Regions from separate parts of the Faecalibacterium sp. 9 genome, predicted to be linked through region 3. Evidence: predicted binding sites of a transcription regulator. Region 3 holds the regulator's gene; each other region holds the start of a gene.
What was found. Region 3 encodes Rex, which represses fermentation and respiration genes when NADH is low (regulators of the CRP and FNR family bind a similar motif). Its sites were predicted from a motif close to ATTGTTAANNNNTTAACAAT; they were not measured.
Positions count from the first base shown of each region.

Region 1: a site for Rex is predicted at 3,430-3,449, ahead of fucO (lactaldehyde reductase). Genes of this name have one in related genera too.
Region 2: a site for Rex is predicted at 3,847-3,866, ahead of ACKXF9_RS07900 (phosphoglycerate kinase). Genes of this name have one in related genera too.
Region 4: a site for Rex is predicted at 3,100-3,119, ahead of gap (type I glyceraldehyde-3-phosphate dehydrogenase). Genes of this name have one in related genera too.

Region 1 is NZ_JBLWGB010000003.1:204,662-212,245, reverse strand. It holds gene ACKXF9_RS13240 (calcium/sodium antiporter) at 1-427, opposite strand, end outside; gene ACKXF9_RS13235 (putative ABC transporter permease) at 667-1,974, opposite strand; gene fucO (lactaldehyde reductase) at 2,212-3,360, opposite strand; gene ACKXF9_RS13225 (GntR family transcriptional regulator) at 3,621-3,998, shown strand; gene ACKXF9_RS13220 (ABC transporter ATP-binding protein) at 3,991-4,692, shown strand; gene ACKXF9_RS13215 (hypothetical protein) at 4,686-5,498, shown strand; gene ACKXF9_RS13210 (sugar phosphate isomerase/epimerase family protein) at 5,661-6,509, opposite strand; gene atpC (ATP synthase F1 subunit epsilon) at 6,682-7,089, opposite strand; gene atpD (F0F1 ATP synthase subunit beta) at 7,089-7,584, opposite strand, start outside.
Region 2 is NZ_JBLWGB010000001.1:1,637,046-1,644,629, forward strand. It holds gene gpmI (2,3-bisphosphoglycerate-independent phosphoglycerate mutase) at 1-1,489, opposite strand, end outside; gene tpiA (triose-phosphate isomerase) at 1,646-2,416, opposite strand; gene ACKXF9_RS07900 (phosphoglycerate kinase) at 2,521-3,729, opposite strand; gene ACKXF9_RS07905 (hypothetical protein) at 4,084-4,704, opposite strand; gene ACKXF9_RS07910 (TetR/AcrR family transcriptional regulator) at 4,848-5,405, opposite strand; gene ACKXF9_RS07915 (beta-glucoside-specific PTS transporter subunit IIABC) at 6,008-7,584, shown strand, end outside.
Region 3 is NZ_JBLWGB010000001.1:974,750-982,333, forward strand. It holds gene ACKXF9_RS04590 (YgiQ family radical SAM protein) at 1-154, opposite strand, end outside; gene ACKXF9_RS04595 (DNA translocase FtsK) at 205-3,108, opposite strand; gene ACKXF9_RS04600 (ClpP family protease) at 3,445-4,125, opposite strand; gene ACKXF9_RS04605 (redox-sensing transcriptional repressor Rex) at 4,403-5,044, shown strand; gene ACKXF9_RS04610 (thymidine kinase) at 5,207-5,821, shown strand; gene ACKXF9_RS04615 (ABC transporter substrate-binding protein) at 6,423-7,584, shown strand, end outside.
Region 4 is NZ_JBLWGB010000001.1:1,580,173-1,587,756, reverse strand. It holds gene ACKXF9_RS07625 (glycosyltransferase family 4 protein) at 1-285, opposite strand, end outside; gene ACKXF9_RS07620 (glycosyltransferase family 4 protein) at 374-919, opposite strand; gene gap (type I glyceraldehyde-3-phosphate dehydrogenase) at 1,981-3,012, opposite strand; gene ACKXF9_RS07610 (hypothetical protein) at 3,211-3,993, opposite strand; gene ACKXF9_RS07605 (citrate synthase) at 3,993-5,363, opposite strand; gene ACKXF9_RS07600 (SpoIID/LytB domain-containing protein) at 5,610-6,623, shown strand; gene ACKXF9_RS07595 (alpha-hydroxy-acid oxidizing protein) at 6,779-7,584, opposite strand, start outside.

The DNA.
Region 1 (7,584 bases), on a different contig from region 3:
AGACGATGTAGGCCGCGAACACGGCCAGCAGCACAAGGCCCACCGGGCGGGAGTAGTAGCCGGTGGTATAGGCCACGCCCGCGTAAAAGGCTGCTGCCGCAAAGAAGAACAGCACCGGCGTGCGCAGGCTCTTGGGGTCTACCTTGCCCGGCTTCACCGCAATGGTGATAGCCGCAATGAGGGATGCATTACAGATGATCGAGCCGATGGCATTGCCATAGGCGATCTCGCCGTGGCCGGTGAAGGCCGAGGTGGTGGAGACCATGACCTCCGGCAGGGTGGTGCCAATGGACACCACCGTAGCACCGATGAGCAGCTCCGGCACATGGAAGCGGCGGGCAATGCCCGTGGCACCATCCACAAACCAGTCACCGCCCTTGATGAGGCACAGCAGGCCCACGATGAACAGCAAAACAGGGATAAGCATAGTTTTTTCTCCTTTTGTTTCCGGCAGAGCAGCCATAAAAAAGAGACCTCTATTACAGCCTGCCCAGAAACGGGAAAGCGTAATAAAAGTCTCAAGCATCCGGCACCGCAGCGGGCATTTCTGCGGGGATGCCGCTGCAGCACGGCGCATCGTTTTGCGAACGTGCGCCCTCTACTCCCTTTTATCCGGAAAGTATTATACCGATTTTTGCACCAAAGTGCAAGAGGAACGTTGAAATTTCATCCAGCCTTGGCCACTTTCTTCGCGTTGGGATAGATGCGCTCCATACGGACGTCATCAAAATGGTCGTCCAGCAGCGTATCGATGCTGTTTTTGGGGCCTTCACCGCTGGTGCGGGCATCGTACCGGGCCAGCGCCAGCGCACTGGTGAGCATGTTCACCGCCATGAACACTGCCAGCAGGACGGTCATCCATGGGCGGACGCGGCTGCGCACCTTCTCCATGCCTCTGAGCACCAGCGGATAGCCGTAGCGCATCCATATCACCGCCGCAATGCCCCAGAAAAAGCAGTACAGCAGGTTGATGCGCCCGCCCAGATTGAACTTGAACTTGCTGTAGTCCCAGAACACGGTGCCGAACAGCAGCTCGGTGACGGCGCTGCACACGTATTCGTACACACCGCCCATGACGGTGCCGAAGGCGAACAGGTAGCGGTCGCTCCGGTCCTTTTCCTGACGCAGCAGCACCGTTGCCAGCACCAGCGCCAGACCCCACACCACGCTGAACGGCCCCCAGACCAGACTGGAGCGGCTCATCCAGACCCCGGCGGTCACGCGGCAGAACACCGTCTCCACCATGTCGCCCAGAAACGCGCCGATCACGAACAGCCACAGCAGGTCGGACACGCTGAGGAAGTTCTTTTCCCCCTTCCGGAGCGCAGTCTGCTCCTGCCGGGCCGCAGCCGGGTAGGCGTGCTGGATGCGTTTTTCAATGTAAAGCGCGATCCTGCGGCGCAGCGTATCCGACCGCTCCCCCAGTCTCTGATTGAGCTGCTCCAGCACCGGGTGCCGGGCCGCATACTGCTGCACCAGCACCGCCGAACCGATCTGGTCCAGCACCGCCACCGTCAGCGAGACCCATACTGCCGGACGCAGCAGCCAGACCGGGATATGCGCACACAGCCGCAGCAGCACATCATTGCCCCACAGCACACTTGCCGTGCCCAGTGCACCCCACAGCAGCGAATACTGCAGGCACACATAGCCGTTCAGATTGAATTTTTTGCCGGAATAGTCCCACCACTTGCGGCGGTGCAGGCGTTCCAACAGCTTGGCGGTGATCCATTCCATCACCGTTGCCGCCATCATGCAGGCAAAGAACAGGTAGACCGGCTCAGTGCGCAGGTCGCCGAAACTCACGGCCAGCAGCACGCCGGTGGTACCGTAGATAAAGCAGAACGGGCCTGCCGCCGCACCGCGGTTGGCAAACCTTCCGCCCCGGATGGTCGCGACTACCGTCTCCGCCACCCAGCCCAGAAAGGAATATACAAGATAAATAACACTCAAAGTATAGAAGTTCAGCGTCATAAGGTTCCTTTCGCTTCCAGTTTTTTTCTTACTGCATTGATTGTACCCGTTTTGGGCGCTGTGTACAAGAGCCGTGCAGAAATTTTGTCACTCTGCGACGCGGCAGGCTCTCCGGGCATCTCTGAAAAGACGAAGATCCAGCCTGTTGCTTTGTTTTCAGATACATCTTAGAAAAAGGCCCTGCCATCCCGAAGGACAGCAGGGCCCAAAATTACAGTTTGAATTTACAGAGCGGAATCACAGCTGGCTCTTATACAGCTCCACGATCTCCTCCACACTGGTGTCGCGGGGGTTGCCGGGACGGCAGGCGTCTGCAAATGCGGACTCGGCGAGGAACTGGATATCCTCTTCCTTCAGGATGCCGTGCAGATTTGCGGGGATGCCCACGTCTGCGCTCAGCTGCTTGACGGCGGCGATGGTGGCGTCAGCGGCTTCCACATCGTTCATCTCGTCGATGCCCACAACGCCCATGGCCTTGCCGACTGCGCGGTAGCGCTCACCGGCGACGCTCTTGTTGTACTCCAGACCCACCGGCAGCAGGATGGCGCAGGCCACACCGTGCGGGGTGTCATACAGAGCGGACAGGCCGTGTGCCATGGAGTGGACGATGCCCAGACCCACGTTGGAGAAGCCCATGCCGGCGATGTACTGGCCCAGAGCCATGCCCTCGCGGCCTTCCGGGGTGTTCTGCACTGCGCCGCGCAGGCTCTGGCTGATGAGCTTGATGGCTTCCAGATGGAACATATCGGAGATGACGCAGTGGCCCTTGGTGATGTAGCCCTCGATGGCGTGGGTCAGAGCGTCCATGCCGGTGGCGGCGGTCAGGCCCTTGGGCATGGAGGACATCATATCGGGGTCAACCACAGCGATCTCGGGGATATCGTTGGTATCCACGCAGACGAACTTGCGCTTCTTCTCCACATCGGTGATGACGTAGTTGATGGTGACCTCGGCAGCAGTGCCGGCGGTGGTGGGAACAGCGATGGTGAACACCGCGTGCTTCTTGGTGGGAGCAACACCTTCCAGAGAGCGGACATCCGCAAACTCGGGGTTATTGATGATGATGCCGATGGCCTTTGCGGTATCCATGGAGGAGCCGCCGCCGATGGTCACGATGCAGTCAGCCTCGGCGGCCTTGAAAGCGGCCACGCCGTCCTGCACGTTGGCGATGGTGGGGTTGGGCTTGATCTCGCTGTAAACAGCGTAGGCAAAGTTTGCAGCATCCAGCAGATCGGTGACCTTCTTGGTGACGCCGAACTTGATCAGGTCGGGGTCGGAGCAGACGAATGCCTTCTTGTAGCCGCGGGCGGTCAGTTCGGGAACGATGTTCTCAATGGCACCGTGGCCATGGTAGGAGATGGTATTCAGAACGATGCGGTCAGCCATAGTTATTTTTCCTCCAAATCTCTTTTCCGCCGCTTTTCGGGCGGAGCTCTCTGTTTTTCAGAATAGCACATTGTCAAAAGCTTTGCAATGTGAAATTGTTTGAATTTATTGTAATTTTTTATCTATGTGCAGTGTTTTATGGGTACTTTTTCCAATTTACCGCAGTTTTATAATGTTTTTTCTTTTTCCCCTTGACAAGCAGCGCAAATCGTGTATTATTGTATCAAGCGCTTAATACAGCAAGACAAGGAGATGATATCATGGGCGAACAGTTTGATGCCAGCCGCCCGATCTATGCCCAGCTTGTGGAACGGCTCAAGGCCCGGATCCTGGCCGGCACCTACCCGCCGGGCGGGCATCTGGATTCGGTACGGGATCTGGCCGCAGCCGCCGGGGTGAACCCAAACACGATGCAGCGGGCCCTTGCCCAGCTGGAGACGGAAGGTCTGGTGCACACCGAACGCACCGCAGGCCGCTATGTTACGGAGGACACTGCATTGATCGAACAGCTTCGTGCCGACACCGCCCGGACGCTGGCGTCGGATTTTCTGGAAAAGATGCGCGGCATCGGCTACAGTCCCGCACAGGCGGCCGCGCTTTTGGAACACTGGGACGCAAAGGAGGACCGCAATGAGTGAGCTTTTGAGCTGTGAAGCACTGACCAAGTGCTATCAAAAGGATAAGACCGCACTGGAAAATGTAGACCTGCACATCGGCTTTGGCCGCATCGTGGGGCTGCTTGGCCCCAACGGCAGCGGCAAGACCACCCTCATCAAGCTGGCGAACGGTCTGCTGCAGCCCAGTGCAGGCAGCATCCGGATCGCCGGCATGACCCCCGGGCCGGACACCAAAGCCATCGTGTCCTATCTGCCGGACGCCGACTGGCTGCCGGACTGGATGCGTGTGGAGCAGCTGGTGGAAATGTTCCGCGAATTCTATGCCGATTTTGACCCCGCCAAGGCGAACGAAATGCTGGCCCGGCTGGAACTGGAACCGAAGGCGCGGCTCAAAACCCTGTCCAAGGGCAGCAAGGAAAAGGTGCAGCTGATCCTGGCCATGAGCCGCGCCGCAAAGCTCTACCTGCTGGATGAGCCCATTGGCGGCGTGGACCCTGCCGCCCGGGACTACATCCTGAGCACCATCCTGAACAACTACAGCCGGGATGCGACCGTCATTCTATCCACCCACCTCATCGGCGATATCGAGCCCATTCTGGACGAAGCCGTCTTTTTGAAGGATGGCCGGGTGTTCGCCCACCGCAATGCCGAAGAGCTGCGCGAGACCGAGGGCATGAGCGTGGATGCATATTTCCGGGAGGTATTCAAATGCTGAAACAGCTGTTAAAATATGAATTCAAGGCCACCGGCCGCACCTACGGCGGGCTGTATCTGGCCCTTGTTGCGCTGGCAGTGCTGAGCGGCTTTTCCCTGCGCAGCTCTTCCGGAGACAACTTTGCATCTCTGCTGCTGTTCGCCTACATGGTCGTAGCCGTTGCGGTGGCAGTGGTGTCCGTGATGACCATTGTGACCCGCTTCACCCGCAATCTGCTGGGCCGCGAAGGCTACCTGATGCACACCCTGCCGGTGACGGAAAGCCAGCTCATCCTTTCCAAGCTGATCTCCAGCGTGGTGTGGATGCTTTGCAGCAGCATCGTGGGTATCTTCTCCTTTGCGGTGATGCTGCTGGCTCTGTCTCTGAACAGCGCGGCCCTGCAGCAGCTGCCGGAGCTGTGGCAGAAAGTGGTAGAGATCTTCCGAGAGATCTTCCGCATGACCGGCAGCTCCGGGTGGCTCTGGCTGATCTTTGAAACGCTGAACGGGCTGGTGGCACTGGTGTCCAGCATCCTGTGCATCTATGCCGCTTGCATGATCGGCCACCAGTTCAAAAAGCACATGGTACCGGCCGGTATTCTGGCATTTTTCCTGCTGTCCTTCCTGCAGAACTGGCTGAGCTCCGGTGTCAGCAGTGCCGACATGCTGCAGGCTGTTTCCTATTCCACCCTTGGCGGTGTGGATGTTTCCATCGCTGCGCCCAGTGCTTTCACCACCCTGTTCGGGCTGGCGGTCAGCATTGCCTTTGCCGCAGGGTACTTTCTGCTGACCCGCTGGCTGATGGAGCACAAGCTGGATCTGGAATGATTTTAATGTCCTCCGCTTTCGCTCTGGACATTTTCAGCGGAACTATTTCTTAATTGCAATTTGTAAAAGGCCGAACCATAAACTTCATCTGATACAAAAAAACATCTGCAAGCTGCCCCATTCCGGGCAAAGTTTGCAGATGTTTTTCTTGTTATAGAGTGTTCAGCACTCGTCGTACTGCTTTTTCAGGTAGTTCAGGCATTCCACCGCGTTTTCCGGGGTGGTATTCTCCAGCGTTGCAAAGATATAGGGCTTTTCCTGCTTTGCAAACCGCAGGATGGTGCGGTAGTCCTCCATGCCTCCCTGCCCTGCACCCGTAGCAGCCAGCTGGCCGCCCGCATCCTTGCGCAGGAAATCCTTGAAGTGGATCATGGCAATGTCCTTGCCCAGAAGCTCGATGGCCTCGGCGAACACTTCCTCGCGGCGGTCCACATTTTCCATGTTCAGCAGGTTGACGGGGTCGAACAGGATCTGCAGATTCGGGCTGCCGATCTCGTCCAGCACGGTGCGGGCGCGTCTGGCATCGTACACGATGTGCTTGACCACCGGCTCAATGGCAATGGTCACGCCGTACTGCTCGGCACAGCGCACCACCGGCTTGAAGTTCCGGATAAAAGTAGCAAGGGCTTCGTCGCTGCGGCACTCCGGACAGAATTTGTACTCCGCGTTGGGCGCACCGGTCTCGGTGCCCACCATTCCGCAGCCCAGCAGGCTTGCAAAGCGGATATGAGCATAGTATTTTTCCTGAATGGCGTGCAGGGCATCCGCATCCGGGTGAGCCAGATTGAGATAGTTGCCCAGCACGGCAATGTCGATGCCGTTTTTCTCAAACAGATGCCGCAGGTACAGCGCATAGCCGGGGGTCAGGGCGCTGGGGGTGCAGGGCAGCTCCTTGAAGGATTTGCTCAGGGCCACATGGGCGCAGGTAAAGCCTTTCTGGCGCACCAGCGGCAGCACCTGTTCAACGGGCAGCTTTTCCGCGTCATGCAGACGCAGGCCGAATTGGATCATGGAAAACCTCCTCCTTTCCCGCACAACACGCGGGGTTGCATTGACCTTATTATACACGAAAGCTGCGTTCCATGGAACAGCCTGAAACAAAAAAAGAGCATCACTTTGCACCCTCAACGGATACAAATGATGCTCTTTTTTCAGATCTGGTCCCAACAGATGCGGCTCTTTCTCAGCGCCGGTACTTTGCAGCGGCCTGCAGGCGCTGCATCGCACGGTCGAGCGCGATCTTGCTCTGATAATATTCATGCATGCTCTGCTGATGCTGCAAACGCTCCTCGGCACGGATGCGGGCAGCCTCGGCACGGTTCTTGTCGATATCCTCCGGACGCTCGGCGCTGTCCACCAGCACCATCACGTAGGCAGGCGTCACCTCGGCAATGCCGTCGCCTACCAGGATGTCCTGGCTTTCACCGTTCACCTCAAAGTGCAGGATGCCCATGTGGATGGCCACCAGCACCGGGCTGTGTCCGGCCTGTATGCCGTACACGCCATCGCTGATGGGCAGCACAAGGTCTTCGCAATCGCCCTGATAGTACTCACCGCTGGACGCAGTGATGCTCAGCATGAACTTGTTCATCAGACGGCACCGCCCTTTTCCTCAGCCAGCTTTTCCGCTGCCTTCTGGCGGGCATCTTCCAGCGTACCAACGTTGAAGAAAGCCCACTCCGGCAGATCATCGGCCTCGCCGTCCACAATGGCGGCAAAGCCGCGCACGGTATCCTGCAGCGGCACATACTTGCCCTTCAGGCCGGTAAAGTTCTCGGCCACAGCAAAGGGCTGGGAGAGGAACTTCTGCAGCTTGCGGGCGCGGGCAACGGTGAGCTTGTCGTTCTCGTCCAGCTCATCCATGCCCAGAATGGCAATGATGTCCTGCAGCTCCTGATAGCGCTGCAGAATGGACTGCACCTTGCGGGCCACGCGGTAGTGCTCCTCGCCCACGATATCTGCTTCCAGAATGCGGGAGGTAGATGCCAGCGGGTCCACGGCCGGGTAAATGCCCTGCTCCACGATCTTACGGGACAGCACGGTGGTGGCGTCCAGATGTGCAAAGGTGGTGGCGGGGGCCGGGTCG
Region 2 (7,584 bases), 660 kb from region 3:
GGACGGGCAGGCCGATATAGGGCAGCATGGTGGGTGCAATGTCGGCAAGGCAGCCGCCCTCACGCAGCTTCACATCGCCGCAGCCAACAGCCACAAAGGGCACCACGTTGGTGGTGTGTGCGGTGAAGGGGGTGCCGTCCGGGTTCATCATCTTCTCGGCGTTGCCATGGTCGGCGGTGATGAAGGCGCAGCCGCCGGCCTTCAGCACAGCGGACACTACCTGATCCACAGCGGTATCCACAGCCTCAACGGCCTTGACCGCAGCATCGAATACGCCGGTGTGGCCCACCATATCGCAGTTTGCAAAGTTCAGGATGACCACATCGTACTTGCCGCTTTCGATGCGCTTGACGCACTCGGCAGCAACCTCGGGGGCGCTCATCTCGGGCTTCAGGTCATAGGTTGCCACCTTCGGGCTGGGGATCACGCAGCGGTCCTCGCCCTCGTAGGGAGCCTCAACGCCGCCGTTGAAGAAGAAGGTGACATGGGCGTACTTCTCGGTCTCGGCAATGCGCAGCTGGGTCTTGCCGTTCTCGGACAGGTACTGGCCCAGAACATTCTTCAGCTCCACAGGGGGATAGGCCACCTCGCAGTTGGGCATGGTGGCATCGTACTCGGCCATGCAGACATAGTTCACCTGCTTGCGGCCGCCGCGGCGCTCAAAGCCGGTGAAAGCGTCGTCGCAGAAGATACGGGTCATCTGGCGGGCACGGTCGGGGCGGAAGTTCATAAAGATCACAGTGTCGCCGTCCTGCACGCGGCCGCCCTCACAGGTGACGCAGGGCAGAACGAACTCATCGGTCTTATCTGCTGCATAGGAAGCCTCGATGGCCTCGGCAGCGTTGGCGGCATGATTGCCCTCGCCGTAGACAAAGGCAGCGTATGCCTTCTCTTCACGATCCCAGTTGTTATCGCGGTCCATGGCGTAGTAACGGCCGGAGACGCTGGCGATCTTGCCGATGCCCAGCTCGTCCAGCTTGGCCTGCAGGTCGGCCAGGAAGCCCTTGCCGGAGTGCGGGTCGGTATCACGGCCATCGGTGATGCAGTGCAGGTAGACGTCCTTTGCACCCAGATGCTTTGCCATTTCCAGCACGCCGAACCAGTGGTCTGCGTGGCTGTGCACACCGCCGGTGCCCACCAGACCCATCAGATGGATGGCTTTGCCGGCATCGATGGCGGCCTTCATGTTCTTGACCAGAACCGGATTCTGGAGCATCTCACCGTCCTTGATGGACTTGGTAATGAGGGTGAGCTGCTGATACACGATGCGGCCTGCGCCCATGTTGGTATGGCCGACTTCAGAGTTGCCCATCTGACCATCGGGCAGGCCGACGGCCATGCCGGAAGCGTCGATGGTGGTCATGGGATATTTTGCCATCAGAGCATCGAGATGGGGCTTCTTGGCGGCGACCACGGCGTTGCCGAAGGTCTCCTCCGGTACCCAGCCGAAGCCATCCATGATGCACAGAAGAACAGGTTTCTTTGCCATAAAAATGAATCTCCTTTGATTTGAGAACACTATTTTCAATAAAAACAAGGGGCAGCGCCTGCAATGTGCCCGATAGAGCGCATTCTCCGCAGCTACCCCTCATCCGGCACTTCGTGCCGCCTTTCCGCAGTGGAAAAGGCTTATTTTGCGGTTTTATCAGCCCTTGGTGGCTGCGTTGACGATCACTGCAAAGTCGGGAGCCTTCAGGGATGCGCCGCCGATCAGGCCGCCGTCCACATCCTTTTTGCTCAGCAGCTCCTCGCAGTTCTTGGCGTTCATGCTGCCGCCGTACTGGACAGTAGTAGCCTCGGCAACTGCCTCGCCGTACACCTCACCGATGACCTTGCGGATCTGGCCGCAGACTTCCTCAGCCTGATCGGCGGTAGCGGTCTTGCCGGTGCCGATGGCCCAGATGGGCTCGTAGGCGATAACGACATTTGCCATCTGCTCAGCGGTCACGTCGCGCAGAGCAATCTTGGTCTGCATCCGGACCAGCTCCTCGGTGACGCCCTCCTCACGCTGCTGCAGGCTCTCGCCCACGCAGATGATGACCTTCAGACCGGCGTTCAGAGCAGCCAGAGCGCGCTTGTTCACGGTCTGGTCGGTCTCTGCAAAGTACTGGCGGCGCTCAGAGTGACCCACGATGACGTACTCCACGCCCAGATCCACCAGCATGTCAGCGCTGATCTCGCCGGTGAAAGCGCCGGACTTCTCGAAGTGAACATTCTCAGCACCCACATGGATGTTGGTGCCCTTGGTCTTCTCCACAGCGGTGACCAGATCGGTATACGGGGTGCAGATGACCACCTCGCAGCCTGCGTCCTGAACAGCGGGGACCAGCTCATCCACCAGAACAGCAGCCTCAGAGGCAGTCTTGTTCATCTTCCAGTTGCCTGCAATGATAGCCTTGCGCTTTGCCTTATCCATGATACTCTATCTCCTTTATTTACCTTCTATATGTGCAGTCTGTGCACAAACAAAAAGGTGCGGCGGCGCTGAAGCCGCCGCACCCATTTACGATGCCGGAAAAATTATGCGTTCTGGATGACAGCGATGCCGGGCAGCTCCTTGCCCTCCAGATACTCCAGAGAAGCGCCGCCGCCGGTGGAGATGTGGGTCATCTTGTCGCCCAGACCCATCTGCTGCACAGCTGCTGCGCTGTCGCCGCCGCCGATCACGGTGGTAGCGTCGCTCTCAGCCATAGCCTTAGCAACTGCCAGAGTGCCAGCTGCCAGAGTGGGGTTCTCGAACACGCCCATGGGGCCGTTCCACACAACGGTCTTGGATGCCTTGACAGCATCGGCAAACAGCTTCATGCTCTCGGGGCCGATGTCGCAGCCTTCCATGTCAGCCGGGATCGCGGTGACGGGAACAACAGTGGTCTCAACCGGAGCGTCGATGGGATCGGGGAAGTCCTTGATGCAGACAGCATCAACGGGCAGCAGCAGCTTCACGCCCTTCTCCTGAGCCTTGGCCATCATTTCCTTGCAGTAATCCAGCTTGGAATCGTCGCACAGGCTCTTGCCGACCTCGTAGCCCTGAGCCTTGACAAAGGTGTAAGCCATGCCGCCGCCGATGATCAGGGTATCGACCTTCTCCAGCAGGTTGGAGATGACATTCAGCTTGTCTGCGACCTTTGCGCCGCCCAGAATAGCGGTGAAGGGACGAACGGGATCGTTCACAGCGTTGCCCAGATACTTGATCTCCTTCTCCATCAGGTAACCAACAGCGGTATCCTTGATGAAGTCGGTGACGCCTGCGGTGGAGCAGTGTGCACGGTGGCAGCTGCCGAATGCATCGTCAACATATGCATCAGCCAGAGAAGCCAGCTCTTCGCTGAACTCGGGCATGTTCTTGGTCTCTTCCTTGCGGAAACGGGTGTTCTGCAGCAGAACGACGTCGCCGTTGTTCATGGCAGCAACAGCAGCCTTTGCGTTCTCGCCGACAACATTGTCGTCATCTGCAAACACAACGGTCTTGCCCAGCTTTGCGCTCAGAGCCACAGCAACGGGTGCCAGGCTGAACTTGGCCTCGGGGCCGTTCTTGGGCTTGCCCAGATGGCTGCACAGGATGACCTTTGCGCCATCATTGACCAGCTTCTGGATGGTGGGCAGAGCTGCGTTGATGCGGTTCTCGTTGGTGATGACACCGTCCTTCATCGGGACGTTGAAATCGCAGCGGACAAGAACCTTCTTGCCGCAGTAGTTCTGATCGTCGATCGTCTTCTTACCTAAACCCATGGTAATAAACTCCTCTCAAGTTTTAATGTCTGAACTAGAGTTTCGCTCGCATTCGGGGGCCATGCCCCGTTACGATACTATTATAAACAAAAACCGTGCACATTGCAAGGTCGCAAGATAGATAATAGTTTAACAAACATTTGCCGCTGATGCACGGAAATGTGTGTATTTTGACCGAAAGGGAGGACAGGTCTCCTGTTTTTTCAGGGGAGTCTGCCTTTATGGTCACTTGATCGATCTGTTTCAACGCCCATGAGCGCTGCACCGGCAGGGACGGTCGGCAGCATCCGCTCCGGTTTTTCAGCCTTTTGCACCGCCCTCGGCCTTCATGGCGTTGTAGCCGATCAGGACGGTCTACACATAAGCGCAGGTCTTGGGGATCATCAGCATACCGATCAGCGGGTTCACTTCAGCCCACAGCACGACGGGGATATAGAAGCCGAAGCTCAGCACGATGGTGAGCCACATCCAGCGGAAAGCCCGGTCGCTGTGCTCCTTTGCACTGCGGTAGAACAGCACGATGACCAGCAGGCCAAGCAGTGCGAAGGGGATGTTCCGCAGGATGCCCCAGGCGAGGGGAGTCTTGTTGGTGAGCCACTGGTTCTGAGGCATCATGCACAGCAGCACACGCGCAGCGGACAGGACATACACGGCAATGGTCAGACCCTTCCGGCCCTCCACATGGTAGCGTTTGCGCCAGACATAATACAGCAGCACGTAAAAGACGGTCATGGTGATGGAAGTGATCCACTTGCCCAGACCCAGAGGAACTGCGTAGTTTTCCAGACCGGTGGTACACAGTGCCAGCGCACGGGGGACAAGGTGGAAGGAATCACCTGCACCCAGCACCACAGCCATAAGGCCGAACAGCTTGAACTGCGAGCCGCTCTTGCTGCTGCGGATCATACGGATGCCCACCGTGAGCACGGTGGCCAGATAGAAGATGTCGAAAACGGTTTCAATGATTGCACGCATAGGGTTTGCTCCTTTTTCAAATTGGTTTGGAGAAAATATAATATAGTGTGTGTGAACAGGATACTTTCATCCTGCAGTACCGATCAAGTTGAACAGTGTTCATTTTAGGCTTAAAAAATTCCCACAAATCTGTGGGACATTTTTCAGTAGACAGCCCGCCGTACGATCTCCAGCACGGTAGAAGGGTCAAAGTCCTGCCGTACCAGAGCGGACAGCATCAGCGAGAACAGCATCTCTGCAAATTTTTCAACGGTAAACTCCGCTGTGAAGGCGTCAGCCCGGATTCTGGCATCATTCCGCAGCACTGTGCACAGGGCATCCAGAATGTGCTGCCAGGCCCGATGCATCTGCTGCTTTCCATCGGCGGTGTCCTGCTGGACAAAGCCCAGCGCATGATGGGTGAAAAAACCCGGATACCGCTGGCAGCCGTACTCCAGCTGCTTGTACATCCACCGGACGCAGGACAGAGTGTCCTGAAAGACAGCCTCATCCTCCGGATGATGGAAGATATCGCTCCAGATGCTTTCCACCGTGGCGCTCAACAGATCGGTCTTGGATTCAAAGTAATTGTAGATGCAGCCCACCGAGACTCCGCAGGCAGCAGCCACCGAACGGATGTTGACACCGGCCCATCCGTTTTGCTGGATGAGTTTTCTGCTGATCTGCAGGATATTCTCTTTTGATGTTGCCATTGGATTCATCCGATCACCTCAACGTGAACGTTGTTCATAATGCGTAGTATACACACCGGATAGGGGATTGTCAAGAGATATTTTGAGCTTTCGGATCTCTCCATGCCCTCCTGCTTTGCAAAGATTTTTCGGGTACATCCTGACTGCTGCCTGACAAAAATGCGGTGGTACAGCCTGTGCAGGCGGCAGGCAAAAGATAGGATAGAACCATTATAGCAAGCGGCCCGTGCACGCGCAAGAGAGGCGTTCCGGCTTTTACATCCTAAAACCGATGTGCGGCGGCACAGGAAGAGAGGAAACGGCTCTGCGGAAAAATAGACGATTGTACGGAGCTCATAGTTTTTTAAGATTTATTTTGTGAAAAAGTAATATTGAAAAATTAAATCAGGGCTGATATACTAGCACTATGATATCCAGTTGGACATGTTACTGGTAATGCAGGCAGGATCTGACGGAATGACGAATACCTTTTCTTTTGGGTGAATTATAGCCAGATACTATGATTCCGGGAGAAGCTGTATACGGAGTCATTCTGTTAGATCCTTTTTCTTTTGCCCGTTTCGGCCGGACGGCAGGGGAATGCCATCACACACAAGATAAAGGAGAACACAATGAAGAACTACAAGCAGACTGCCTCCGACGTGCTGCGTCTGGTTGGCGGCGAAAAGAACGTTGTGCAGGTCGAGCACTGCTCCACCCGCCTGCGCTTCACTCTGGCAGACACCTCCAAGGCAGATGTTGCTGCCCTGAAAAAGACTGCCGGCGTCATGGGCGTTATTTCCAGCGGTCCGCAGTGTCAGGTGGTCATCGGCAACGATGTCATCGAAGTGTACGATGAGCTGCTCAAGCTGGGCACCTTCAACGCAGGTCAGGCAGCGGCTCCCGCTGCTCCCAAGGGCAAAAAAGAGATCGGCGGCATTATTCTGGACTACATGGTCGGCATCTTCCAGCCGCTGGTCCCCGCCATTGCAGGTGCAGGCGTTCTGAAGGCCCTCATGGTGCTGCTGAGCACTCTGGGCGTGATGAGCAGCGGAGATATCGCCTATAAGGTGTTCGTCGGCGTGGCAGATGCGGCTCTGTACTACCTGCCCGTCATGGTCGCCTTCACCACTGCAACCAAGTTCAACTGCAACAAGCTGGTGTCGGTGGCTCTGGCTGCTGCCATGATCCACCCCAGCGTTTCCGCTCTGCTGGCTACCGAGGGCGGTGCTTACTTCCTCGGCATCAAGCTGCAGAACATCGCTTACGGCGGCCAGGTGTTCCCGGCCATCCTGACCGTCATTTTCATGTCCTTCATTGAAAAGTGGGCCAACAAGTGGTGCCCCAAGGCCATCCGCGTGTTCTTTGTGCCCATGCTGTGCTTCGGCATCGGCTTCCCTGTGGCACTGGTCGTCCTCGGACCTCTGGGTTACAACATCGGCGCCCTGCTGACCACTGTGATCCTTGCTCTGTACAACACTCTGGGCTGGTTGGCCGTTGCTCTGCTGGCTGCTGTGCTGCCCTTCATGATCTCCATGGGCATGCACAAGGCTCTGGTCCCCTATGCAGTTGCTTCTATTTCCGACCCCGGTTTTGAAATGCTGTACATGCCCGCTTCTCTGGCACACAACATTTCCGAGGGCGGTGCCTGCCTGGGTGTTGCTCTGAAGACCAAGGATGAAAACCTGCGCGCTACCGCAATTTCCGCTGGTATCTCCGGCCTGTTCGGCATCACCGAGCCTGCTCTGTACGGCGTCACCCTGCAGCACAAGAAGGTCATGATGTCTGTTGTGATCTCCAGCTTCATCGGCGGTCTGTTCGTTGGCCTGATGAAGGTCAAGGCATTCGTTGCCATGGGCCCCGGTCTGGCTGGCATGGCCATGTTCGTTGACCCGGACAACTCCAAGAACATTCTGTGGGCTGCCATCGGTCTGGTGATCTCCGTTGTGGTCTCCTTCGCACTGTCCTTCTTCCTGTACAAGGATGAGACTCCCGCTGAGGGCGAGACCGCAGAGACCGCTCCCGAGGCTGCTGCAGACGCAGCTGCTGCGGATTCCACCATCAGCAGCCCCCTGCAGGGCAAGGCCATTGTACTGGATCAGGTGAAGGACGAAGTGTTCTCCCAGAAGATCCTGGGCGACGGCATCGCTGTGGTGCCCGAAAAGGGCGAGCTGTATGCCCCCGCAGACGGCGTGATCGAGTCCGTGTT
Region 3 (7,584 bases):
GACGGCTGATGATGGCGGTGCCAAAGCTGGGGTGGTCCACATAGGCGTCGCCGCCCACCACCACAAAGTCCAGCTGCTCCCACCCGCGGGCCTCCATATCGGCCCGGCTGATGGGAAGAAATTCGGTGTAGATCTTAGGGGAAGAGTTGTCCATTTGCTAATATCCTCATTCTTGGTTGAACACGGGCGAGTGCTCTTTTATTTTTATTCCTCCGGCTGGTTCATCTGCTGTTCGATCCACTGCTGGCGGCTGATGAGCACTGCGCGGGGCTTGGCACCCTCGTAGGGGCCAATGACGCCTTTCTGCTCCATTTCGTCCATGATGCGGGCCGCGCGGGCGTAGCCCAGCTTACAGCGGCGCTGCAAAAGGCTGGTGGAGGCCTGACCGGCATCGATGACCACCTCCACGGCCTGCTTGAACATGGGGTCGCTGTCCGGCTCTTCGTCCGTATCCGCACCGCTGCTGCCCTTTTTGCCGTCCTGAATGGCGTGCTTTTCCATGGCCTCGATCATGGCTTCATCGTACTGCACGGTGCCGCTCTGCTTGATGAAGTCCAGCACACGGCTGATCTCCTCATCCCGCACAAAGGTGCCCTGAATACGGGTAGGCTTGGGTGCACCCACCGGCATGAACAGCATATCGCCCATGCCCAGCAGTTTTTCGGCACCGGAGCCGTCCAGAATGGTGCGGCTGTCCACCTGACTGGACACCGCAAATGCGATGCGGCTGGGGATGTTGGCCTTGATCAGGCCGGTGATGACGTCCACGCTGGGGCGCTGAGTGGCCACGATCAGGTGCATGCCGGCCGCGCGGGCCTTCTGGGCGATGCGGCAGATGGAGTCCTCCACATCCTTGCCCACCACCATCATCAGGTCGGCCAGCTCATCGATGATAATGGCGATGTAGGGCATCTTTTCCAGCTCCGGCCGTTCTGCGGCCAGCTTGTTGAAGGACTTGATGTCACGCACATTGTTCTCCGCAAACAGGCGGTAGCGGCGCTCCATCTCCTGCACGGCGCTGCCCAGCGCACCGGCGGCCTTTTTCGGCTCGGTGACCACCGGCATCAGCAGATGGGGAATGCCGTTGTACTCGGCCAGCTCCACCACCTTGGGGTCGATCAGCAGCAGCTTCACGTCCTCCGGGCTGGAGCGGAACAGCAGGCTCATGATGATGCTGTTCACGCACACCGATTTGCCGCTGCCGGTGCTGCCCGCGATCAGCAGATGGGGCATCTTGCACAGGTCTGCCACCTGAGCCACACCGGCAATGTCCTTGCCCAGTGCAATGCCCAACGGTGAGGTCATGCGCAGAAAGCTCTGGCTCTCGAACACGCTGCGGATATACACGGGGGTCTTTTTATGGTTAGGCACCTCGATGCCGACGGCGGGCTTGCCGGGAATGGGCGCTTCCATGCGCACGTCCGCCACCGCAAGGTTCAGTGCGATATCGTCCGCCAGCGAGGTGATGCGGCTGATCTTGACGCCCGCCATGGGCTGCACCTCGTACCGGGTGACGGAGGGGCCCCGGGAGATGTCCAGCACACGGGTGCGCACGCCAAAGCTTTCCAGCGTGTCCACCAGCTTCTGGGCATTGGCTTTCAGCTCTTCCTGCGCACCGGGGTCGGTCTCGTCCTGCGATTTTTCAAACAGCTCGATGGGCGGGTACTGGTACTGATAGGTATCCACCGGTTCGGTCTCGTCCACAGGGGCCGCTGCCGCGGCCTGCTCGGAGGCGGCAGGCTTTTCCATTGCCGCTGCCACCAGCGTGCTGATGTCCTTTTCCTCCACCGGATCAGCAGTAATGCTGATCCAGCCGTCCTCATCCGGTGCGCTGCGCATGGCCGCCGCGTTTTCTGCACTGACACGGGCGGGTGCCGTCGGCACAGCGGGCTGGATGGGTGCCGCGGGCATTTCCGGCGTGATGGCCGCTGCCGGAGCTTCCGGCGGGACGGTGGGCATCACCGGTGTATCAAAGCTTTCTGCCGCGGGCTGCACCGGCTGTGCGGCCTTTGCAAAGAAGTCGGACGCATCCGTTTCCACCGCATCTGCCACGATGGGCTGTGGGGCAGGTCCGGGGGCCGGGCGCAGCGGGTTCTGCCCAAAGGTGCCGCCCGGGCCCACGATGAGCGGCTCGATGGGCTCGCTGCCGCCCTCCTTTACCTCAGTGTGGTCGGGGCCAAGGTCTACGTCAAAGGAAGCCCGGGGCCGGGATACCCGTACCTGCACCGGCGTGATGGCCGGGGCGGCAGGTTCCGGCTGGGCAAGCGGCTGGCCGGAAGTGTCTGCGGGCGGCTCCGGCTGCGGGGCTGCCTCCGGCTCCTCCGCTTCCATCTCTTCGGTCACCTTGTGGCCCCAATGCCGGATGCCGTTCAGCCAGTCCGGCACACCGATATGGAACGCAGGGCCGGCCGGTTCGTCCTCCGGCTCCTCTTCCTCATATTCGTCTTCGGCTTCCTCCTCGTCCTCCTCGGCCTCTGCCGCCCGGGCGGCCGCACGTTCCGCACGGCGCTCCGCGCTCTGCCGGGCAAGGGCGGCACCCTTTGCGTGCACCCCGCCGAATGCGGCACACAGCCACTGCCAGACCTCTGCCGGAGTCAGGTCAAAAATGTACAGACTGACGCAGAGCGCCAGCACCGCCATGATCAGGTTTGCCGCCGGTCTGCCGCAGAGCAGCAGCAGATTGCCGCCCAGCAGTGCGCCCAGCGCGCCGCCGCCCAGCCATGCATTCACGCCGTTGGCATAGCAGGCGGCAGTCATCTGGAATGCAGACATGCCCTGCGGCTGGATATCCGAAAAAACGATCACGGTCCCGCAGGCAAACACCAGCCCCAGGATCAGCTTGAAGATCGGGGGCAGAAGGTCTTCGCCCCGGGTATACTGCACAGCAAGGCAGCACACGGCTGCGCCCAGCACAAAGCTGCCGCAGCCAAAAAGTCCGAACAGCACATCGTGCAGGGCCTTCCATGCCGAATCTCCCTCCACAAAGGCCAGCACCACCAGCAAAAGGCCTGCGAACAGGGTGCCAAGCCCTGCCGGGAGCCGCTGTTCGGCACGCTTTTTGCGCGATGATGCACGCCGTGTTGTTGTTTTACGTTTTCTTGTCGCCATTCTTCTCTGTTCCCCACACTTGTAGTAGACACACTATTTGATTTTATTATTGTACCACGCAGGGAAGAAAATGGCAAACCTATTGTTGTACAAATTTCTTCAGCCCGGCAGGCCAGCAGGGAGCTTTCTCCGCGAACAGCGACAGGTTGCGGCACCCAGCATCCGCTTCGCTATCGCTTGCGTCTTGCTGGCCGCTGCCCCAACAGCTTCTCCCTGTTTTCTGCCGCGGGCAGCGGTCGTCGCTGTTGCAAGACTCCAGTCCCGCCCTACTGCCTGCGGCAGCAGGGTCCCACCCCCAGGACATTCGCTGGAGAAACTATCTGCCGTCCTGTCTTCTTACTCTTTTTCGATTTCTTTATACAGCCACGCCAGCGCATCCGAAAGCCCGCCCAGCTCGTCGATGAGCTTTTCCTTCACGGCCCGGCGTCCGTCCAGCACGGTGCCCATGTCCATCACCAGCTCGCCGGTGTGGAGCATCAGGTCGGTGTAGCGCTTTTCGGTCATGCCGCTGTGGGCCGCCACAAAGCCGGTGATGCGCTGCTGCATCTGCTCAAAGCTGCGCATGGTCTGCGGCACCCCCAGAATGACGCCGGAATGCCGCACCGGGTGCACGGTCATGGTGGCTGTGGGCACAATGAAGCTGCGCCGGGCGCTGACGGCAAGCGGGATGCCGATGGAGTGCCCGCCGCCCAGCACCAGCGTTGCGCTGGGCTTGGATACGCTGGCGATCAGCTCCGCCAGCGCAAGGCCCGCTTCCACATCCCCGCCCACTGTGTTCAGCAGCACCAGCAGGCCCTCGATGCGGGGGTCCTCCTGCGCGGCCACCAGCTGCGGGATGACATGCTCGTACTTCGTGGTCTTCTGGCCCTGCGGTGCTTCCGAATGGCCTTCGATCTGGCCGATGACGGTCAGGCAGTGGATGACATGCCCGCCGCGGGCCAGCGTGACCGTGCCCAGATCCTCAATCTCTTCTTTTTCCAGCCGACCTGCGTCGGTCTGCTGCGTTTCATCGTTCATATGCTTTCCTCCTGCGTTTTTTGTCAGCATTCCCCGGCCTGTGCCGGGCTATACAGACCCGCCGCAGCAAAAAAACGGTAACATTTCATAAAATTTTTTTGAGAATGATTTGACATTCTCCATCAGTGCTGTATACTTTAAATAATTGACTGTAATATCTGCAAACTGTAATATCTGCAATATGAACCCGTAAACGGATCGGGGTTTCTCTGCGCCGCATCTGTAAAGCAGGCAGCTGCGGCAAGTACTGCGATAGAGCGAAAGGAGAAAGTATTCTATGAGCACCCCTGCAAAGGCTTCGCTTCCCGTTATCAAGCGTCTTCCCAAATATTACCGCTATCTGCGCTCTCTGCAGGAAGACGGCATCAACAGCATTTCCTCCCGCGAGCTGGCTGCTCAGATGGGCACCACTGCTTCGCAGGTACGACAGGACTTCAACTGCATCGGCGATGTGAATGGCCGGCAGGGCATCGGCTACTCGGTGGAAAACCTGCTCTCCATTCTGGAAGGCCTGCTGTTCGGCAACGGCGACCGCCTGCCCACCATCCTGATCGGCTGCGGCCGTCTGGGCAAGGCAGTGAGCCGCTTTATCACCACCGATACCAACGGCTACCGCCTGATCGCCGCCTTTGATGTGGCACAGAGCGAGGTGGGCAAGGAGATCAGCGGCATCCAGATCCGCCATATCGACGAGCTGGAGTCTTTCTGTGCCGAGCATCACCCCAAGGTCGCAGTGCTCTGTGTGCCCCGGGACGGTGCGGAGCAGGTCAGCGGCCGTCTGGTGGATCTGGGCATCGAGGGCTTCTGGAATTTCTCCCACTATGACCTTTCGGTGTCGTATCCCGATGTGGTGGTGGAGAACGTCCATCTGGGCGACAGCCTGATGAGTCTGGGCTACCGCCTGCGCAATCAGGACTGAACGTACCTATTATAAGTAATAAGAGAACCCTCTCAGTCAAAGCCTGAGATGCCGCCGAACCCTCTCAGTCTCGCATACGCTCGCCAGCTCCCCTATCGGGGGAGCTGGCAAAGCCGTCAGGCTTTGGCTGAGAGGGTTCGTTCTGTAAGGAGAGTTTTTCAAATGGCAAAACTGTATTTCCGTTACGGCGCGATGAACAGCGGCAAGAGCACCGCCCTGATGCAGGTGGCCCACAACTACGAGGAGCAGGGGATGCGGGTGCTGATCCTCAAGCCGCAGGTGGATACCAAGGGCGGTGGTGAGCTGGTCAGCCGTCTGGGCGTCCGCCGGAAGGCCGATCTGCTGATCCCGCCGGAAACGGATGTGTTCGAGGCGGTGCGTCAGGCCAACAGCACCGCTGCCCTTGCCTGCGTGCTGTGCGACGAGAGCCAGTTCTTCACCCCGGAGCAGGCCGAGCAGCTGTTCATGGTCACGGTGGACCTGAACATCCCGGTGATCTGCTACGGCCTGCGGGCAGATTTCTCCCTCAAGGGCTTCCCCGGCTCCACCCGGCTGCTGGAGCTGGCCCACACCATCGAGGAAATGAAAACCATCTGCACCTGCGGCCGCAAGGCCATCTGCAACTGCCGCAAGGTGAACGGCAGATTTGTCTTTGAGGGCGAGCAGGTGGCCATCGATCTGGAAAACGATGTGCAGTACGTGAGCATGTGCCCCCAGTGCTATTTTAAGGCAAAGCGCGCGTTCTACGCCGAAAAAGCTGCTTCGCAGGCTGACTGAAACTTGTATACAAGGCTGCTGTGTCCAACGACACGGCGGCCTTTCTTTTTTATCCCCGGCCTGCAGGCGCAGTCCACGCAGCAGCGCAAAATATGTCGCTGTCGGTGCTTTTTCACCCCCCAAAAGGGCGAAGAAACACCGATTTCCATGCCCGCAGACCGGTGCTGGGGGACCGCCGCAAACAATTGATATATCAGAGTGAACATTTTTTGCGCTATTGATATATCAGTTCAAAGGCTCCCATCCGGGCTTTTTAAGCGGTTGTTCGTCCACAATGTATGCAACGCTTCCACGTTCTGAAACGGAATGTTTACAAAAATATTGCAAAATTCGACGTTCCTCCTATGATGCATCCCAGTTTTCTATGCAAAATAGCGAAGTATACATGTTGCACAGTTTTTCGAGCCAAGTTTATTCATTTCAGCGAAGGCGTCAATTCTTGCGCGAAAACAAGAGCAATATTTGTACGTTTTTTGTTTAGATATCTGCAATTTGCGTCTTTCTTTTTGGCTGTTGTTTTGTTATCATAATTGTATACAACGGGGTATGTGCAGAACCCCCGTTCGAGATGATGTTTTCTGTATTTAGGAGGAGAACGAAAATGAGCAAGGCAATTTCTCGTCGTGATTTCATGAAGGTCACCGGCGCTGTGGGCGCTGCCGGCCTTCTGGCTGCCTGCGGCGGCAACTCTGCTGCATCCAGCTCTGCTGCTTCCACCGCTCCCGCTGCTTCTGCAGACGAGAGCCTGGCACTGTCTGACGGCCCTGTTTCCATGACCATCAGCTGGTGGGGCGGCGACAGCCGTCACGAGGCTTACCAGAACGCCATCAAGGAGTTCCAGGCTGAGCACACCAACATCACCATCGAGCCCACCTTTGCCGCATGGTCCGGCTGGGAAGAGAAGATGGCAGCTGCCTTCATCGCAGGCAACGCACAGGATGTGTGCCAGGTGAACTGGAACTGGCTGTACAACTACTCTGCCGACGGCAGCAAGTTCGTGGACCTGAACACCGTTTCCAAGTTCCTGGATCTGACCCAGTGGGATGACGCTGCCATGGACGCCTGCTACGTTGCAAACAGCCAGCAGTGCGTGCCTGTTTCCATGACCGGCCGTATCTTCTTCTGGAACATGACCACCTTCAACAAGGCTGGCATCACCGAAGTTCCCAAGTCTCTGGATGATCTGATGGCTGCCGGCAAGGCATTCAAGGAGAAGCTGGGCGACGATTACTACCCCATGCACCTGGGCGCATACGACCGTATGATCCTGATGGTCTTCTACCTCGAGTCCAAGTACGGCAAGGACTGGGCTGACCCCGTCACCTCTACCCTGAACTACACCGAGGACGAGATCGCTGAGGGCATCGACTTCATCAAGAGCCTGGTGGACGGCCACGTCATGATGAACCTGAAGACCTACTACTCTGCAAACTCCGATACCGCTACCCACCAGTCCAACGAGTGGATCACCGGTAAGATCGCAGGCATCTTCGAGTGGGATTCCGCTGCTTCCAAGTACTCCTCCGCTCTGGATGACGCCAACAAGGACGGCTTCACCGTTGGCGAAGAGATCAAGTTCGGCGACAACAACGGCGGCTTCTCCAAGGTCTCCATGGGTCTGGCCATCACCAAGACCAGCAAGTGCGTTGCCGAGGCTGCTACCCTGATCAACTTCCTGCTGAACGAGGAAAAGGGCGCTTCCATCATGGGTTCCGAGTGCGGCATCCCTGCTTCCAAGGCTGGTCTGGCTGCTGCTCAGGCTG
Region 4 (7,584 bases), 610 kb from region 3:
TTTTCCAAATGCACTATAAAGTGCCGCAAATGCGGAGGAGCTGACTGCAGCAAGTCCACGCCGTTCAATGGTCGGAACAGCCTTCTGACGGATTCCCTCGTACTCCGTTTTACCAGCATCGTCATATTCTGCACCACTCACATGATGGCCTGCTCTGTTGTAGCAGGTCACGTCACAACCATTCTGTGCCATTCGGGTGCAGAGCTCTTTGACAACGATCTCTACTCCACCTTCTCTCGATAATCGCTTCTGTCCGAACATTGCAATCGCAAGTTTTTTACTCATAAATCTTTCCCACAATCCCACTCAATTTTTCATCAATATCTCGGCCAACACAAAGAGCGGATAGGCTCGTACACCTGTCCGCTGGCTGTCACCCCACCCTCATGGTCGAGATTTCTTTCTGGATGGCATTGCTGCCACCCAAAAAGATCAGTCGTTCATTCTTCGGGTAAGAAAATATGAACTTCGGGGTGCGGAGCCTTTCATTCTCTGCCGTACCCTTGTCCCTATTATGACAGCCGCGTATTATTTCACACTCCCCATGGACGGTAACAACAACTCTTTTCCCAAACATCTTCGGCAGCCATGCAAAGAAGGCTGGTCCTTCGGCGTGGATGTGCACCACATCGTATTTTCCAAATGCACTACAAAGTGCTGCGAAAAAGGAAGAGCTTACCGCTGCAAGTCCGCGTCGTTCAATAGTCGGAACAGATTTCTGACGGATTCCCTCGTACTCCGTTTTACCAGCATCGTCATATTCTGCACCACTCACATGATGGCCTGCTCTGTTGTAACAGGTCACGTCACAGCCATTCTGTGCCATTCGGGTGCAGAGCTCTTTGACAACGATCTCTACTCCACCTTCTCTCGATAATCGCTTCTGTCCGAACATTGCAATCGCAAGTTTTTTACTCATAAATCTTTCCCACAATCCCACTCAATTTCTTCATCAATATCTCGGTCAACACAAAGAGCGGATAGGCTCGCTTGCCTGTCCGCTGGCTGTCACCCCACCCTCATGGTCGAGATTTCTTTCTGGATGGCATTGCTGCCACCCAAAAAGATCAGTCGTTCATTCTTCGGGTAAGAAAATATGAACTTCGGGTTGCGGAGCCTTTCATTCTCTGCCGTCCCCTTGTCCCTATTATGACAGCCGCGTATTGTTTCACAGGTTCCATACGGGTTCTGTATTCTCCGCAATCGGATCCATTTCACCCGCTTTGACCTCTGGATTTCCAAATTTGATTTTATGTTGTTTTTGTACCACAATAACCCCGGACGATCTTTCGCCCAGGGTATCTCATCCACGTGATTTAATTCTGCGCAGTTTCTCTGCTCGAAAGTACAGATGTTTTTCTGTTCTCCCACTCACCAAAAGCATACTTATTTCCCCCAACCGCAACTCAGGAGATTTCGTTCTTTGAGTAACCTTTCGATACCAACTTTCCACCAATTTCAGCCTGTTGTTATCAGTATTATTTTAGCATGTTTTCTTCTTGCATACAATACTTCGTTGCACTATCGTTGCTCATTTTACGGATAAGATTTCAGTCTATTTTACGCATTTTCTTGCTAAAACCCCCAATTCGTCAAGAAATTTCCTTTTTCATCTATTGCCTGTTCCAATTTTTCAATAGAACCTCTTTCCCTTTGACTGAAAAATAACGTTATCACTCATTTTTTCATTCTTTATGTATTTGCCTTTTCACCGTCATTACTACGCGAATTTATCCATCCAGCCTGAAAAAATGCATATTTTCTCGCATAAACAAATCAACCATTGTCCAGACAAAAAAGCAGCAATCCAGAATTCCGCAAGCAAAAAAACACCCTTCCTCTCACGGAAACCCGCAAAAGGAAGGGTGTTGAACTCGTTATCCTGTTGTCGTACCAATCACAGCATGTTCGCACCAGCAAAGCCGGTGCCAGCCGTCATTCAGCACGGTACCTCAAGCACTTTTGAGCGTGGAGCTGTGATTAGCAGTTCTCAGCGAAGTACTTAATGGTACGGACCATCTGAGAGGTGTAGGAGTTCTCGTTGTCGTACCAAGACACGACCTGAACCTGATAGGTGTCGTCGTCGATCTTAGCGACCATGGTCTGGGTAGCATCGAACAGAGAGCCATAACGCATGCCGATGACATCAGAAGAAACGATCTGATCCTCGTTGTAGCCGAAGGACTCAGAGGTAGCAGCCTTCATAGCAGCATTGATGGACTCCTTGGTGACGTCCTTGCCCTTGACGACAGCAACCAGAATGGTGGTAGAGCCGGTAGGAACAGGCACACGCTGAGCAGAGCCGATCAGCTTGCCGTTCAGCTCGGGGATGACCAGGCCGATAGCCTTAGCAGCACCGGTGGTGTTGGGAACGATGTTCTGTGCGCCAGCACGAGCACGGCGCAGATCGCCCTTGCGCTGAGGACCATCCAGGATCATCTGGTCGCCGGTGTAAGCATGAACAGTGGTCATGATACCGGAGACGATGGGGTAGGTCTTGTTCAGGGTGTTAGCCATGGGAGCCAGGCAGTTGGTGGTGCAGGAAGCAGCAGAAATGACCTGATCCTCAGCGGTCAGGGTCTTCTCGTTGACGGAGAAGACAATAGTCTTCAGATCGTTGCCTGCGGGAGCAGAGATAACGACCTTCTTTGCGCCAGCCTGGATGTGAGCCATGCTCTTCTCCTTGCTGGTGTAGAAGCCGGTGCACTCCAGAACGACGTCAACGTTCAGTTCGCCCCAGGGAGCATCCTTTGCATCCTTAACAGCGTAGATCTTGATCTCCTTGCCGTCAACAATGATGGAGTCCTCAGTAGCCTCGACAGTGTGCTTGCCTTCGCCGATCTTGCCGCAGAAAGAACCCTGAGCAGTATCGTACTTCAGCAGGTGAGCCAGCATCTTGGGGCTGGTCAGGTCGTTGATTGCGACGACCTCGTAACCCTCAGCATCAAACATCTGACGGAAAGCCAGACGACCAATACGACCGAAACCATTGATAGCAACTCTAACAGCCATGTTAATAGTACCTCCTAATTATTTTACCCATAATCGGATAAATCACGGTATCTTTATTTTAGACCAAAACGCAGAAAGTTTCAAGTGTCTGCCAAAAAATTAACAAGACATTTCTATCATTTTTTGCTTTTGTACGATTTTGCTTCCTTTCACTCGCCAGTTTTAGGCAATTGCGCCAACAGCGTGCCAGCACTTTTGTCAGCTCTGTCTGTTCAGGCAGGCTGCAGCGCACACTCCTCCAATGCTGCCCACACAGCAAAGGCCCAGCCCTGCAAAAAAGTCAGGCATCACAGCAAGGCCCATACCATTGCCTGCCAGCAGCGCAAAGCACTGGGGCAGCTGCCAGCACAGGCCCAGCGCAAAGGCGGCAAGCCCGGCTGCGCACAGTGTTTTGCCATTGTCCGGCTGCGGGATATGCAGTGCCCGAGCCAGCGCCGCCAGAAACACCAGCACTGCCAGCACCTGCCACACTGCAGCTGTCGGCTGCACCCGGTGCCAGCTGGAGCTGTTCTCCATAAAGCGCATCAGTACGTTCCAATAGAACAGCAGGCTTCCTGCAACGGCAAGGTACAGCCCGCCAAAGGGCTTCTTCCACGCGTCAGGGCTCAGCCAGCAGCGGCCCATCGTACTGAGCCACACAGAGCACACGCATTCCAGAATACACCGCACAAAGCCGCCCAGACCGGAAGCTGCACCCAGCGCGATCTGTGCACCCGCTGCAGCCAGAAAGCATACTGCACCGGCAAACGCCAGCACACCGGCCAGCGGCCTGCGGCTGCGCACTGCCTCCGAGCGGGAAGGCTGTGTACGGCCCACGAGCACTGCAGCCAGCACCACAATGCCCAGTGCCAGATAGCGCCACCACACCGAGCCCACCAGACACAGGCCGGTAACGGCATCGGTGCCAAAGGCCAGATCTGCCGCGCGCAGCACGCCCAGCAGAGCACTCAAGATAAAAACGAACAAAACAGAAGGATTCATCAGCGTTCCTCGATCGGCTTATATTTCTGGCGCACGCCCAGATACTTGTAAGCGGGGCGAATGATGCGGTTGGCGAATACCACCTCTTCCACGCGGTGTGCACACCAGCCGGGCACACGGGCAATGGCAAACAGCGGGGTGTAGATATCCTCGGAAATGCCCAGCATGTTGTAGATCAGGCCGCTGAACAGGTCCACGTTGGCGCACACCGGCTTGGTGCTGCCCTTTTCCTCGGCAAAGATGCCGGGGGCCAGCCGCTCGATGCTGCACAGCATGTTGTACTCTTCCTCAAAGCCCTTCTCGTAAGCCAGATGGCGGGCACGCTGCTTCAGGACCACCTCACGGGGGTCGCTGATGGTATACACCGCGTGGCCCATGCCGTAGATCAGGCCGGAGCCATCGCCCGCCTGCTTGCGCAGGATGCGGCGCAGATACTCGCGAACTTCATCGTCGTCTTCGGGGTTTTCCACATGCTTGAGGATATCCTTCAGCTGACGGTTCACCATCAGGTTGGCACCGCCGTGCTTAGGGCCCTTCAGTGCGCCGATGGCCGCCGCGATCGCAGAGTAGGTATCGGTGCCGGAGGAGGACAGCACGCGGGTGGTAAAGGTGGAGCAGTTGCCGCCGCCGTGGTCGGCGTGCACCAGCAGGCACATATCCAGCAGCTTTGCTTCCTCGTGGGTGAACTTCTGATCCGGACGGTAGGTGCTCAGGATGTGCTCCGCCGTGCTCTGGCCGGGCTTGGGCAGATGGAAGAACATGCTCTGCTTATCGTAGTAGCGGCGCTTCATCTGGTATGCGTTCACCATCATGGTGGGCATGCTGGCGATCAGATTGATGCTCTGGTTCAGGATATTCTCCAGGCTCAGATCCTCGGCGTGCTCATCATAAGAGTAAAGGCCCAGCACGCAGCGCTGCAGCTTATTCATGATATTGGGCGAGGGGGCGTTCATGGTGTCCATGAAGCCTTCCGGCAGGGCGCGGTGCTCTGCCAGGATCTCACAGAAATCATCCAGCTGCTCCCGGTTGGGCAGGCTGCCGAACAGCAGCAGCCAGATCACCTCTTCAAACACAAAGCGGTCGTTGCGGTAGGCTTCGTCCACGATCTCGTTGATGTTGACGCCGCGGTAGATCAGCTTGCCGGGAGTGGGGATCACATGGCCTTCCTGATCCTTCTTATAACCCACAACGTCACAGACATTGGTCAGGCCAGCCAGAACGCCGGTGCCGTCCGGGTTGCGCAGGCCGCGCTTGACGCCCAGACGCTCACTCGTCTCCGGGTCGATGTAGTTATTGGCCACATATTCCTCACACAACGTCCGCATCGTGTTCTGGTCCAGTGCAGCCACTTCTGAATGTGCAAAATTCATAAGGGGATTCTCCTTTCATCCTATTTCTTATACTTTCCCGCCCATCCTCTGTGATGGGTATAATTCTATGATATCGCTTTTGAAGAGTAAATTCAAGCATCAAGTGCATCATCTGGCACACAAACTGCCCTCTCATCACCTTTTTTGGCTTGCGCTGCAAAAGACGTTCTCCCTGTTTCGCATCTTTTTTCAGGGTGTATCCGGTATTCTGATTTAAAAAACACCGCTGTCGGAGGGGCTTGGACTATGAAAAAGTTATTTCTGCTGATCTTTGCAGTCCTGCTGGTTCTGGGCAGTGCTCTGCCTCTGGCTGCCTACCGGGTCACGCGGGCTGTGCTGGGCCATACAGCGTCTCTGCCCGCAGCATCTTCTGTGCCTGAGTTGCCCACATCGCAGCCCAACGCCCTTTCTTCCGCAGACGCCGAGACCTTTCCGGTGGAGGATCAGTCCGCCGGAAAGGTAGTGCAGCTCTCCCGCCGGGAATACGTTCTGGGGGCTGTCGCCGCCGAAATGCCGGTCAGCTGGCCGGACGAAGCACTCAAGGCACAGGCTGTTGCCGCCCACACCTACGCGCTCTACTGCCGGGATCATGCCGCCCTGCAAAGCGGTGCATGGCTCACCGTTGATCCTGCCCGGCGTCAGGGCTGTCTGACCGAACCGGTGCTGCGCAGTTACTGGGGCACCGCCTACGAGCAGAACTATGCCCGGCTCTCGGCCCTTGTGGACGAGGTTCTGAACGATCTTCTTTTTTACGATAACGCCCCTGCCTGCACCAGCTACTTTGCCATTTCCAACGGCCGGACAGAGGCCAGCGAAAATGTGTGGGGCACCGCCCTGCCCTATCTGATCCCGGTGGACAGCAGCACCGACCTTTCCGCTGATAATTATCAGTATACTGCTGTATTTTCTGCCGCGCAGGTGCAGCAGGCTTTTTCCAGCCTTGGCATCACGGCCGATCTCGCCGCACCGGAAAGTTGGTTCGGCCCGGTCGAACAGACCTCCTCCGGTTACACAAAATCGCTCACCGTCTGCGGACAGACCGTTTCCGGCACAGCCCTGCGTCAGGCACTGGGTCTGCGCAGCACCTGCTTTACCGTGCAGTACCAGAGCGGAAACTTCAGCTTTACCACCCGGGGTTACGGCCATGGCGTGGGCCTGAGCCAGTGGGGTGCAAAGGCCATGGCAGAGCAGGACGCGGACTATGCAGATATTTTAGCTCATTACTACCCCGGGACACAGCTGCACAGGATGGGGTCGTAACGGGAAACTCCATTTTATGAAGCAGATGCTGCTTTCCGTTCCGACCCTTCCCGTGAAAAAGTAAATCGGCAAAGCCCGCAGGTTTTGCCGATTTACAAGTACAAAAATTTTTCCGCTGATATGCTCAGAGCGGAGAGCATTTTAAATGGTTCTGCTCAAACCCGCACCATATCCGGCGTGATCTCCGCCAGAGAATGTGCACCGCACATCTGCATGGTGTCAGCCAGCTCACCGGCCAGCTTGTCGATGTAGCACTTCACGCCCTCTTCGCCGCCGCCATACACAGCCGTGACGAACGGTCGGCAGATCAGCACGCCGTCTGCGCCCAGCGCCAGTGCCTTGAACACATCCACACCGGTGCGGATGCCGCCGTCCACCAGCACCTTCACGCCGGTACCCTTGAGGGCTGCTGCGATCTCGGGCAGCACCTCGGCAGTGGCAGGGCACTGGTCCAGCACACGGCCGCCGTGGTTGGATACCACGATGGCAGCAGCACCGGCTTCCTTTGCCTTTTGTGCGCCTTTGACCGTCATAACGCCCTTGACGATAAAGGGCCGCTCGGCCAGCTTGACGATCTCGGCAAGCTCTTCCACGCTCTTGCTGCCTGCCGGAGGGGTCATGTTCTTCAGGAAGGGCAGACCGGCGGCGTCCACGTCCATGGCCACGGCAAAGCAGCCGCTGGCCTTGGCCTGCGCCATCTTTTCCTTGATGGTGTCGATGTTCCAGGGCTTGATGGTGGGCACACCGCAGCCGCCTGCCGCGCCGATGGCCTTGGTGGCCATTTCCATCACGGTGGGGTTGGTGCCGTCACCGGTAAAGGCCGCGATGCCATTTTCTGCACAGGCGCGCACCAGAACATCGTTATAGGTCATATCGGTGTAGGCTTCAGAGTAGTGCAGGTTCACCGCACCCACCGGGCCTGCAAAGAAGGGGTACTTGAAGCTTTTGCCAAACAGCTCCA